3 regions of the Streptomyces sp. DSM 41931 genome follow, and region 2 is predicted to be linked to each of the others. Evidence: riboswitches for the same ligand, from Rfam matches in the RefSeq annotation. Region 2 holds a riboswitch; each other region holds the start of a gene.
What was found. A riboswitch is a leader RNA that binds a small molecule or an ion and turns the genes downstream of it on or off. The one in region 2 is predicted to bind cyclic di-AMP.
Positions count from the first base shown of each region.

Region 1 (4,184 bases), 2.2 Mb from region 2:
CGGGTACCGGAGGCGTACGGAGGAGGGCCGGGCGGGTCAGCCGGCCCGGTGCACCACGGCGTCGCACAGCTCGACGAGCGCCGACTTGGCGGGGCCGTCGGGCAGCGGGGCGAGCGCGGCGCGCGCCTCCTCGGCGTAGCGCACGGTGTCCCGGCGGGCCTGGTCCAGCGCGGGGTGGGCGCGCAGCAGGCGCAGCGCCTCGGCGTGCCGGGCGTCGTCGGTGAGGTCGGAGTCGAGCAGCTCGCACAGGGCGAGGTCCTCGGCGAGGCCCAGCCGGGCCGCCCGCTCGCGCAGCCGCAGCACGGGCAGGGTGGCGATGCCCTCGCGCAGGTCGGTGCCGGGGGTCTTGCCCGACTCGTGGGAGTCGGAGGCGATGTCGAGGACGTCGTCGGCGAGCTGGAAGGCGACGCCGAGCCGCTCGCCGTACTGGGTGAGGACGTCGACGACCGTCTCGTCGGCGCCGGACATCATCGCGCCGAACCGGCAGGAGACGGCGACGAGGGAGCCGGTCTTGCCGCCGAGCACGTCCAGGTAGTGGTCGACCGGGTCGCGACCGTCCTGCGGGCCCGCGGTCTCCAGGATCTGGCCGGTGACCAGCCGCTCGAACGCCTCGGCCTGCACCCGCACGGCCTCCGGGCCGAGGTCGGCCAGGATGTGCGAGGCACGGGCGAAGAGGAAGTCGCCGGTGAGCACGGCGACCGAGTTGCCCCAGCGGGCGTTCGCGCTCGCGACCCCGCGCCGCACCTCGGCGTCGTCCATCACGTCGTCGTGGTACAGCGTGGCCAGGTGGGTGAGCTCCACCACGACGGCCGACGGCACGATGCCGGGCGCGTAGGGGTCCCCGAACCGGGCGGAGAGCATGACGAGCAGCGGGCGGAACCGCTTGCCGCCGGCCCGCACCAGGTGCTGGGCGGCCTCCGTGATGAACGGCACCGCGCTCTTGGTGGCTTCGAGCAGTCCTTCCTCGACAGCCGTCAATCCGGCCTGGACATCGGCTTCCAGAGCCTGGTCCCGCACGCTCAGCCCGAACGGCCCGACGACGGTCACGAGGGGTCTCCTGTCTGCTGGTGTCTGCTGGCGGTTACACGGTTTGTCGATAGGTCGCTGCCACCACTCGAGTCAGCGTATCCGGTCGTGTTTCGATCACCGCCAGGGCCCGGGGTCTCAAGCAGGGCGATACGGGATCAGAAGCGGAGTGTTTTTGATCGGCTGATAACAACGGACATACCTCTGTTTCCCGGACACAGCGACCCGTGAACCATCCTGCCCCACCTCTGAGTCCGATTTGCCGCCATTGATGCGCCAATTCCCCTTGGCCGCAAATGCTCTCGCGGCCGCCGTCCCGTGAGGTGAGTCACGCGCACGCCGGCCTCCGGGCCACCCTCGCACAGGCCCGTCCTCCCGCTCCGGGCAACGGAGTTGAGTCTTGGCGACCGCAAAGGATCAAGCACGCAAAACCGCCCATCCCAAGATCAAACGGTGCCTTGTGTGATCGTCGCACTTGTTCCCGACATGTGCTCTCGCATACGTTCCGGGCCTGCCGGGTGGACGCCTAGTCCTGCCGCCACCCGCATCACACCCGACGACCAACTCACGCACGGCAGGAGCGGGGGACCCAGGTAAGCCGCCGTACCGGACACGCGCCGGGACGGCTCGGGGTGAAGCCATGCCCGCAGGGGCACGGCCGGGCACTCTCCCGCCCGAACCCGACAGCTCACCTCGCAGGCGTAGGAGAGGAACCCAGACATGCGCGCTTTCGCCTCGCCCCGCCGCCTCGTCCGCACCCTCGCCGTCGCCGGCACCGGTGTCGCCGTGGTCGCGCTGCCGCTGTTCGGCGCCACCAGCGCCTCCGCGGCCCCCACGACCCAGGCCACCACCGCCGCCTCCACGACCGCGTACCCGGACAACCTCGACGGCTGGATCCGCGAGGCGATGGACGTCATGGCGCAGAACGGCATACCCGGCTCCTACGACGCCATCCACCGCAACATCATGCGGGAGTCGTCCGGCAACCCGGCCGCCATCAACCTGTGGGACTCCAACGCCGCGAAGGGCACCCCGTCGAAGGGCCTGCTCCAGGTCATCGACCCGACCTTCCAGGCGTACCACGTGCCCGGCACCGCCTTCGACCCGTTCGACCCGGTCGCCAACATCGCCGCGGCCTGCAACTACGCCGCCGACCGCTACGGCTCGATCGACAACGTCTTCGGCGCGTACTGAGCCGACCTCTGACGGCCCAGCCCGGCCGTCTGCCCGAACAGTCGCTCGAGGACGACGGCCACGCCGTCGTCCTCGTTCGACAGGGTGACCTCGTCGGCCACCGCCTTCAGCTCGGGGTGCGCGTTGGCCATGGCGACGCCGTGGCCCGCCCACCGGAACATGGGGACGTCGTTCGGCATGTCCCCGAAGGCGATCGTGTCCTCGGGGCGCAGCCCCAGGTGCTCGGCGGCCAGCGCCAGACCGGTCGCCTTGGTCACCCCGCACGGCTGGAGCTCCACCGTGCCCGGCCCCGACATCGTGACCGTGGCCAGCGAGCCGACCACGGACCGGGCAGCCGCCGCCAGCGCGTCGTCCGACAGCTCCGGGTGACGCAGCAGCACCTTGCTGATCGGCCGCGCCCACAGGTCGTCGCGCCGTTCCGCCCGCACCGACGGAAGCGTCGGGTGCGGCATCCGGTAGCCCGGCTCGATCAGCGTCAGCCCGTCGACCCCGTCCTGGTCGACCGCGGCGTACACCTCCCCCACCTCGGCCTCGATCTTGCCGAGCGCGGTCTCCGCCAGCTCCCGGTCCAACCGGACCGACCACAGCATCCGCCGCGCGGCGGCGTCGTAGACCTGCGCGCCCTGTCCGCACACCGCGAGCCCCGTACAGCCGAGGTCGTCGAGCAGCGACCGCACTCTGGGGGCCGGGCGGCCCGTCACCACGAGGTGCCGGACACCGGCCCGCTCGGCCCGGGCGAGGGCGGCGAGGGAGCGGTCGGAAAGGGTGTCGTCACCGCGCAGCAGCGTCCCGTCCAGGTCGGTGGCGATGAGAGAACAATCGGTGGGTGCGGCCATGATCAGAGAATACGGAGAAGAGGACCGTCCGATTCACCGCGCCCGTATGCCCTCGCATTGGGTGCGATTTGCCTTCTTGTGCCGACGGATCGCGACCGGTTGAGAACTGTTTTCCCTTTTGACCGTTACACGGTGCGCTCCACCGGACCCGGGCCCCGTGAGTCGTCCCTCATATCAGGAGCCCCCCGGGACGCGACCCCGTAACGTGTGGCACGGCCACGGACACGTGGCGCACCCGCGCACACGAAAGCGAGGCAGCACCCGATGCCCCCCTTCGATGTCCCCGAGGGCGACCCCTTCGGCCCGCACAACCTGCCGTACGGCGTCTTCTCGCTCCCCGGTTCGACGGAGCGCACCGTGGGCGTCCGGCTGGGCGACCACGTCCTCGACGCCGGCGCGGCGGCACACGCCCTGGGCTCCCCCTACGCCTCCCTGCTCGCCCGCCCGACCCTCAACCCGCTGCTGGCGGCGGGCCGTACGGCATGGTCGGACGTGCGCCGCGCGCTCACCGCGTGGGTGACGGTCCCGGCACACCGGGAGACCGTCGGGCCCTTCTACCACCCGCTGTCCGAGGTGACCCTCCATCTGCCGTTCGAGGTCGCGGACTACGTCGACTTCTACGCCTCGGAGAACCACGCGCGGAACGTCGGGCAGATCTTCCGCCCCGACGCCGCCGACTCCCTGACCCCCAACTGGAAGCACCTGCCGATCGGTTACCACGGGCGCTCCGGCACCGTCGTGGTGTCCGGCACCGACGTGGTGCGCCCTTCGGGCCAGCGCAAGGCGCCCGCCGACGCCGCCCCCGTCTTCGGCCCGTCGGTGCGGCTGGACATCGAGGCCGAGGTCGGCTTCGTCGTCGGCGTCCCGTCCGAGCAGGGCCGGCCCGTGCCGCTGAGCGCCTACCGCGACCACGTCTTCGGCCTGTGCCTGCTCAACGACTGGTCCGCACGCGACATCCAGGCCTGGGAGTACGTGCCCCTCGGCCCGTTCCTCGGCAAGTCCTTCGCCACCTCGGTGTCGGCGTGGATCACCCCGCTGGACGCCCTGGACGAAGCCCGCGTCGCCCCGCCCGACCGCACCCACGGCCTCCTGCCGTACCTGGACGACTCCGGCGAGGAGCCCGGCGGT
Region 1 covers NZ_CP189902.1:4,076,677-4,080,860, reverse strand. The annotation lists gene ACP7TJ_RS19045 (polyprenyl synthetase family protein) at 37-1,047, opposite strand; cyclic di-AMP (ydaO/yuaA leader) riboswitch at 1,616-1,743, shown strand; gene ACP7TJ_RS19040 (transglycosylase SLT domain-containing protein) at 1,747-2,220, shown strand; gene ACP7TJ_RS19035 (HAD family hydrolase) at 2,184-3,056, opposite strand; gene fahA (fumarylacetoacetase) at 3,321-4,184, shown strand, end outside.
Region 1: linked by a shared signal. The riboswitch ahead of ACP7TJ_RS19040 (transglycosylase SLT domain-containing protein) and the one ahead of ACP7TJ_RS28865 (M23 family metallopeptidase) in region 2 are both predicted to bind cyclic di-AMP.

Region 2 (4,184 bases):
TCAGCCCCGCCCCGGGGGCGGAAGAAGCGGCCACGGTACCTCCAGTGGGAATCGATCGAGGATTCCATTATGTGCGGCGGCTCCGGCGCCGGGGGCGGTTGTGGAAACCGCCCCCGGCGCGGACTCAGGCGACCGCCGCGATCCGCGAGCGGATGTCCTCCGGGGACAGCGTCCCCTTCGCCGTCACGTGGTCGCCCGAGGACTCGCCGCGGAGGCGGCGGCCGATCCACGGGACCAGGTACTCGCGGGCCCATTGGACGTCGTCCCGGCGGATGTCCAGGGTGCCGCGCGGCGGGAGCGGGGGCCACGGCTGCTCCGGGTCGGCGGGCACCCTCAGGCCGAGGGCGAGGCCCGCGCGCAGCGCGACGCGGGTGTGGCCCTCGGGCGAGAGGTGCAGCCGGTCGGTGTCCCACGCCCTGCGGTCCTGCACGCTGCGCAGCGACCACAGGTCCAGCACCGGGCAGCCGTACCGGTCCGCGACGGCCCTGACGTGCCCGTTGTACGTGGCGATCTTGCCGCGCAGATGCTTGAGCAGCGGGACGCCACGGGTGTCGAACCCGGTGGTCACCAGGACCGTGCCCGCGGCCGCGGCGAGCTGGGCGATCGCCTTCTCGAAGCGCTCGGCCACCTCGTCCGGGTCGGTGCCCGGGCGCAGGATGTCGTTGCCGCCCGCGCAGAAGGAGACCAGGTCGGGGGCGAGTTCGACGGCCCGGGGGACCTGGTCGGCCACGATCTGGTCCAGCAGCTTGCCGCGCACCGCGAGATTGACGTACCGGAAGTCGCCCTCGGGTCTGCGGTCCGCGAGCAGAACGGCGAGCCGGTCGGCCCAGCCGACGAACGCCCCGTCGGGGCCGGGGTCGCCGACGCCCTCGGTGAAGCTGTCCCCCACCGCCACGTACGACCCGATCACTGTTGCCTTGTCACTCTTCGAATCGTCTGCCACAGCCGGACATGATTCACCTTCGGATGTGACCTACGCGACCGTAGGCGAGGGTTGACGCACGGTGAGATAAGCCACGTCAAGGTTTGGCCAAGCCCGGAATAGGTACGGCCCCGGGCCCGGACACACCGGAGGCCGGGCCCCGTGGATCGGGGTCCGGCCTTCGGCGCGCGTGTCAGGAAGGGTGCCGCGAGGGGTCAGATGGAGACACCCTTGGAGCGGAGGTACGAGACCGGGTCCACGTCCGAGCCGTAGTCCGGGCCGGTGCGGATCTCGAAGTGGAGGTGCGGGCCGGTCACGTTGCCGGTCGCACCGGAGAGACCGACCTGCTGGCCGGCGCTCACCGTCTGGCCCGCCGAGACGGACAGCGAGGACAGGTGGGCGTACTGGGCGTAGTGGCCGTCGTTCAGCTGGATGACGACCTGGTTGCCGTACGCGCCGCCCCAGCCGGCGGAGACGACGGTGCCGGCGCCGACGGCCTTCAGGGAGGTGCCGGTCGGGACGCTGAAGTCGACACCGGTGTGGTAGCCGCTGGACCACATGCTGCCGGCCACCTTGTAGGCGGTGCCGAGGCCGCCGCCGGGCACCGGGGAGGTGAAGCCGGAGGACGGGGCGGTCTGGGCGGACGCCTCGTCGGAGGAGGACTCCTCGGCCGCCTGCTGCACGGGCTTCTCGGCCTTGGGCGCGGCGGGCTTGGCGGCCTGCGGCGAAGCGGACTGCTTCGGCGCGCTCTTGGCGGCGGCCTTGCCGTCGACGGAGAGCTTCAGACCCGGGTGGATGAGCGACGGGTCGTCACCGACGGCCTCGCGGTTGTCCGCGTAGAGCTGCTTCCAGCCACCGTCGACGTGCTCGGCCTCGGCGATCTTGGCGAGGTAGTCGCCGGCCTTCACGGTGTAGGTGCGGGTGTCGTCGCCCTTGTCGGCCTTGGCCTGCTGGCCGGTGACGGAAAGCGACTGGACCGACGTCGCGGGGGCCGACTGCGGCGTGGCGGCGTGCGCGCCGGTGGCGCCGAGGAACGGCAGGGCGAGAGCGGCGCCACCGGTTCCGGCGACGGCGATGGAGCGGGTGAGACGCTGAGCCTTGGTACGGCGGTGCTTACCCTTCGCGGGCATGACGAATTCCTCTCCGGCGCCTACGAGGTGAGCTGTCGGGTGCGGACTGGAGATGTCCGGCCGCGTTGCTGCGCGGCTTAACCCCAAGCCTGTGTCCGGGGTCCGGAACAGGCAGTTGTACCTGTGGGTCCCCCGCTCCTGCCGTACGTCGGGTCAGTGTGTGCGGGCTCCGGGCGGCGGCAGGATTAGGCGTCCGTCCGGATCGGTTGGGAACGTAAGCGACCTCGACGCGGCGAAACAAGCGCGGGTTTCCGCGAACCCTCTTTTTCCGTGATCGAAAGGGGGAAATGACGTCACCGTGCGTCGATCCCGTCAGCGACTCGTCGGTGAATTCCCTTGCCGCGGAGGGGAATTACGTGAACATGGCGACAGCACACGGTCACCGATATGACGATGCTCACGCGACCCTTCCTCAAACACCGCTCTAACAGGGCACGTTATCCCCAAGCGCCCTAAACGGACAGAACGCTTTAATCACCCGAAGTCCGGCGGAGCGGTCGGTGCATTCGCGACATCCCGATCTCGCCCACGATCGCCAGACGGGCGCCTCGCGCGATTCAACGCGATCACACATAATCCAACATCACTCGCGGTGGCCGAGCCCCGTCGAACCGCCCTGTGGACAACTCATTGCCCCAGGCAGGCATGTCGTATCGTCGAGTGGTGCCCGTCGACGAGCCGCGGCGACGGCGCGGAGTGGGAGGAGCCGTCCGTGACGCAGGAGATCCCGTCGACCGAGCCCCAGCTGACCGGGGTGCGCAACTTCCGCGACGTGGGCGGGCTGCCCACGGTGGACGGCCGGCGGGTGCGGCAGGGGGTGCTGTTCCGCAGCGGCCACCTCGCCCACGCCACCGCCGAGGACGCCGCCTTCCTGGCCTCGCTCGGCCTGCACACCGTGTTCGACTTCCGCAACGCGGCCGACCAGAGGCTGGAGGGGCCGGACGTCGAGCTGCCGGGCGTGCGCAACGTCAACCTGCCGCTGAGCGACCCGGCCGACGGCGCGGAGTTCTGGAAGATGGTGCGCGACGGCGACCTGGACCAGCTGCGCGCGATCCTCGCCGACGGCCAGGGCGCCGACCGGATGATCACCTCGTACCGCATGATCGTCAAGGAGCGCACCGCCGAGCACTCCCGGGTGCTGCGCGCGCTCGCCGAGGACAACGTGCCCGCGCTGATGCACTGCGCGGCCGGCAAGGACCGCGCGGGCCTCTCGGTGGCGGTGACCCTGCTCGCCGTGGGCGTGGAGCGCGACGCGATCGTCGAGGACTACCTGAAGTCCAACGCCAAGCACCGCCGCTACAAGGTGCGCCGCAGCGGCAGCTCCCCCGACGCCTACTCCCCCGAGGTCATGGAGCTGCTCAGCCCGCTCTTCGACGCGCGCGAGGAGTATCTGGCGGCCGCCTTCGAGACGGTCGAGGAGACGTGGGGCGGCGTGGACACCTACCTGGAGCAGGGGCTCGGGCTCACGCCGGCCCACCGGGAGCGGCTGCGCGAGCGTCTGCTCGACTGACGTCCGCGTCCGCGTCCGCCGCCGCCGCGGCCGTCACTTCTTCGGCGCGATCTCGAAGAGGAAGTAGATGAAGGCGGCGAAGAGGTGCCCGACCACGACGTAGACGAACAGCCGGACCCACAGGGCCCGCGGGAACTTCTCCTCCATGTCCTTGCCGCTCATGGGGTCTCTCCAGGGGTCGGGCCCAGGCACAGGGCGGCCGTGGGACTCTGCAACAGGGTGTGGACGAACAGCAGCTCGACCCCGTCGGGGTCCTGCGCTGCGATGCGGTGCGGGGTCAGCGAGTCGAAGTGCGCGCTGTCGCCCGGGCCCAGCCGGTGCAGGGCGTCCCCGAGGCGCAGCCGCAGCCGCCCTTTGAGCACGTACAGCCACTCCTCTCCGGGGTGGACGCGCACGATGTCGCCCTGGGAGCCGTGCGGCACATGGACCCGCAGCGCCTGCATGCCGCGTCCGGCGGCTCCGGCCTGCCAGTACGTCCAGCCGCCGGCCACCGTGGGGTCCATGTCGGCGGCGCGCACCACGGCGTCCCGGTCGGCGGCCGACTCCCCGAGCAGCTCGGAGACGGTCGTACCGTAGATCCGGGCGAGGGAGAGCAGCATTGGCAGCGAGGGCTGGCGCTGTC
Region 2 covers NZ_CP189902.1:6,314,630-6,318,813, reverse strand. The annotation lists gene ACP7TJ_RS28875 (MBL fold metallo-hydrolase) at 1-34, opposite strand, end outside; gene ACP7TJ_RS28870 (SGNH/GDSL hydrolase family protein) at 125-910, opposite strand; gene ACP7TJ_RS28865 (M23 family metallopeptidase) at 1,138-2,052, opposite strand; cyclic di-AMP (ydaO/yuaA leader) riboswitch at 2,057-2,221, opposite strand; gene ACP7TJ_RS28860 (tyrosine-protein phosphatase) at 2,765-3,562, shown strand; gene ACP7TJ_RS28855 (DUF6126 family protein) at 3,596-3,724, opposite strand; gene ACP7TJ_RS28850 (helix-turn-helix domain-containing protein) at 3,721-4,184, opposite strand, start outside.

Region 3 (4,184 bases), 3.0 Mb from region 2:
CCACGCGCTGGTCCGCCGGGGGGTCCGTCTCATCCTGGACGGCGAACCGGACCTGACCGTGGTGGCCGAGGCCGCCGACGGCGCGGAAGCCCTCGAGCTGGCCCGCGAGCACCGCCCCGCCCTGGCCATCCTCGACATCGCCATGCCGCGCCTGACCGGTCTGCAAGCGGCCCGTGAACTCTCCCGCACCCTGCCGGAGACCCGGATCCTCGTGCTGACCATGTACGACAACGAGCAGTTCTTCTTCGAGGCCCTGGCCGCCGGCGCCTCCGGCTACGTCCTCAAGTCGGTCGCCGACCGCGACCTCGTCGAGGCCTGTCACGCCACCATGCGGGGCGAGCCCTTCCTCTACCCGGGGGCGGTCAACGCCCTCATCCACAACTACCTCGACCTGGCGCGGGAGGGCCGGACCCTGCCCGCGAAGGCCATCACCGACCGCGAGGAGCAGATCCTCAAGCTCGTCGCCGAGGGCCACACCTCCCAGCAGATCGCGGACATGCTGGTGATCAGCCCCAAGACGGTGGAGCGGCACCGCGCCAACCTGCTCGCCAAGCTGGGCCTCAGGGACCGGCTGGAGCTCACCCGGTACGCCATCCGGGTCGGCCTGATCGAGCCCTGACCTCCGCTCCCGGTCGCACGGGTTGCCAGACTGGAGCCGGACCGCGCAGCGGTCCCGCCGCCGCCCGCACCCGGGAGAGCCCGCCGATGCCGTACCCGTACGTCCTGCTGTCCGCCGCCGTCTCCCTCGACGGCTACCTGGACGACACCGGCCCGGAGCGGCTGCTGCTGTCGAGCCCGGCCGACTTCGACCGGGTCGACGAGGTACGGGCGTCCGTGGACGCCATCCTGGTCGGCGCCGGCACGATCCGCGCCGACAACCCCCGGCTGCTGGTCAACTCGCCCGAGCGCCGCTCCGCCCGGATCGCCGACGGCCGCCCGGAGTACCCGCTGAAGGTCACGGTGAGCGGTTCCGGCGACCTGGACCCGACGGCCCGTTTCTGGCACACCGGCGGCGAGAAGGTCCTGTACACCACCGGCAAGGGCGCCGAACGGGCCCGCGCCCTGGGCATCGCCGCAGACGTCGTGCCGCTCGGCGACGCCCTGGACTGGCGGCGGCTGCTGGAGCACCTGCACGACGTGCGCAGGGTGCGGCGGCTGATGGTGGAGGGCGGCGGGCGGATCCACACCCAGCTGATGACCCAGGGCCTCGCCGACGAGCTGCAGCTCGTCCTCGCCCCGCTGTTCGTCGGCGACCCGGACGCCCCCCGTCTGTTCGGTCCCGGCAGCTACCAGGGCGGGCGGCTGCGCCTGGTCGAGACCCGGCCCGTAGGCGACGTCGTCCTGATGCGCTACGAGCCCACCGCGCCCGGCGCCGGCGCGCTGCCGTCCGCGGCCGACCGCCACTGGCTCGCCCTCGCCTGCGAGCTGGCCGCGCGGTGCCCGCCCTCCGAGACCGCGTTCAGCGTCGGCGCGGTCGTGGTCGCCGCCGACGGCACCGAGCTGGCGCGGGGCCACTCCCGCGAGGGCGACGACCCCGTGGTGCACGCGGAGGAGGCCGCGCTGGCCAAGGCAGACCCCACCGACCCGCGACTGGCCGGCGCCACGGTCTACTCCAGCCTGGAGCCGTGCGCCCGCCGCGCGTCCCGGCCGGCGCCCTGCGCGCGGCTGATCCTGGACGCGGGGGTGCGCCGGGTGGTCACGGCCTGGCGGGAGCCGGACACCTTCGTGACGGACGCCGACGGCAGCGCCGTACTGGCCGACGGGGGCGCCACGGTGCTGGTCCTGCCGGAGTTCGAGCAGCGCGCCAAGGCGCCGAACGGGCACCTCCTGGGCCGCTGAACGCGCCTGCGGGGAAGGTGTGTGCGGAGGACCCCGCGGATGCCGTACACTGGTGTCTACCGACGCGGGGTGGAGCAGCTCGGTAGCTCGCTGGGCTCATAACCCAGAGGTCGCAGGTTCAAATCCTGTCCCCGCTACTGAAGGCCGAGGGCCGGAATCCGAAAGGGTTCCGGCCCTCGGTGTTTCTCCCTGACGGCACTCGTTCCCCCGCCCTTCACGCACAGTGAGCGAACGGCCCCGCAGTGCATGGCAACTGGCGCCCCGTCAGGTTCGACCGGTCGCCCGAGGCGCAGTCAACTCGCCCGTTTTCGCCCGCTGATGGCGCTTAAGTCCGTGCGGAAATCGTTAACGATCAAGAGGAACGGCTTGGAATCCGGCCCCTGCGTCTATTAACGTTCGATAACGCAGCGCGGTCGTCCCAGCCGTCACAGACGTCGGCTCCGTGCGCACGCGCCGAATCCCGCAAGGGAACCGGGGAACCACCACCATGGGGTGAATCGGGCGGATACCGCCGTGACGTCACGGTTCGTATACGCGCGTAGGAGACCTTCCTGCTCCGAACCCGTCAGCTAACCCGGTAGGCGAAGAAGGAAGGAAAGGAGCGCGCCCACGTGGCGTCCAACCCGCCTGCCCCCGAGGCCCCGTTCAAGCCGAGCGACACCTTCGCCTACGGCGCCCCCGGTGCCGACGAGGGGCCCTTCGAGGAGTGGAACCCCACCGCGGAGTCCGTGCGGCCCGTGCGTGGCCGGCACCGCGTCGCCAAGCAGCGCGGAGGCGGACTCGCCCGCAGCTCCACCGTCCTGGGCGTCGGCGTCATAGCCGCCGTCGGCGCCGGCGGCATGGCCAGCGCCCAGACCGGCAAGCCGCCCGTCTCCATCTCCATGCCCGACCTCCCCAACGTGGGTTCCCTCATCTCCGACGAGGAAACGCCGAAGGGCTCCAGCACCCCCCTCAGCGACATCGGCATGGTCACCGCCGACGCCGAGGAGGGCGCCACCGCCGACGCCGGCGAGGCGCTGCGCGCCCGCATCATGGCCCAGGTCGAGCAGCAGCAGGGCCAGGCGCAGAGCAAGGCGCAGGCCGCCGCCCTCGCCGCCGCCGAGAAGGAGGCCGCCGAGGCCGCCGCCAAGGCGGAGCAGGAGGCCAAGGAGAAGGCCGAGGCCGCCAAGAAGAAGGCGGAGGAGGAGGCCGCGAAGAAGGCCGAGGCCGAGCGCCTCGCCGAGCTGGCCAAGCAGTACGCCCTGCCGACCTCCTCGTACACCATCACCTCGACGTTCGGTCAGGCCGGCGCCTACTGGTCCTCCGGCTACCACACCGGCCTGGACTTCGCCGCCCCCACCGGCACCCTGATCAAGGCGGTCCACACCGGCACGATCACCTCCGCCGGCTGGGACGGCTCGTACGGCTACAAGACCGTGCTCACCCTCGACGACGGCACCGAGGTCTGGTACGCGCACCAGTCGTCGATCAACGTCAGCGTCGGCCAGAAGGTCAACACCGGCGACGTGATCGGCCGCGTCGGCGCGACCGGCAACGTGACCGGCGCCCACCTCCACCTCGAGGTCCACCCCGCCGGCACCTCCGGCGGCGTCGACCCGGCCGCCTGGCTGGCCGGCAAGGGCCTCAGCATCTGAACCACCCCGGCGGCCGTGTCCCGGCCGCCGACGCCGTGAACGCCGGCAGCCCCGACGACGACCCCCCGACGTCAGGGCTGCCGGTTCCGCATGTCCGGGGCTCCGCTCAGCGGCGGTAGGGGTTCTCCCCGTACGCCGGATACGGCGGCTGCCCCTGCGCCGGCCACCGTGCGGGGACGGGCCCGTACGCCCATCCCGCGCCGTACGGCACCGGGGGCGCCGTGAGCCGGGCCGCGTGCTCCAGCGCCGGGCGGGCCGCCGCGCGCCGGCGCCACAGCTCCAGCAGCAGCTCCCGCTCCCGCGTCACGAAGTCCGCCCCCGCCTTCCCCGCGCGGCCCCGGTGACGCAGGAACGCCAGCGACGTCGCGTACGCCTCGTACTGGGCGACCGCCCTCGCCGCGGGCCTGCCCCCGTGCTCGCGGGCGAACTTCCGGGCGAGGCGCCGCGCGCGCATCGAGCCCAGCGCGAACGGCTCCGCCGGGCGCAGCCAGCCGGCCACCGCGTACGCGGGCAGCTCCGTGCGCACGGTCCGCAGCTCCCGCTGCCGCGTCCACACCACCAGCCAGGTCAGCAGCCCGAACGCCGGCACCATGAAGGCCCCGTACACCGCGATGAAGCCGAACTGGCCGAGCGTGGCGGAGCCGTTCCACAGCGCGTGCATGCCCATCGCGAGGAGCAGCCCGGCGAGCGGCAGCAGCACGCGCCGCACCC
Region 3 covers NZ_CP189902.1:3,276,526-3,280,709, reverse strand. The annotation lists gene ACP7TJ_RS15190 (response regulator) at 1-619, shown strand, start outside; gene ACP7TJ_RS15185 (dihydrofolate reductase family protein) at 706-1,839, shown strand; tRNA gene ACP7TJ_RS15180 (tRNA-Met) at 1,903-1,976, shown strand; cyclic di-AMP (ydaO/yuaA leader) riboswitch at 2,281-2,438, shown strand; gene ACP7TJ_RS15175 (M23 family metallopeptidase) at 2,451-3,473, shown strand; gene ACP7TJ_RS15170 (PrsW family intramembrane metalloprotease) at 3,580-4,184, opposite strand, start outside.
Region 3: linked by a shared signal. The riboswitch ahead of ACP7TJ_RS15175 (M23 family metallopeptidase) and the one ahead of ACP7TJ_RS28865 (M23 family metallopeptidase) in region 2 are both predicted to bind cyclic di-AMP.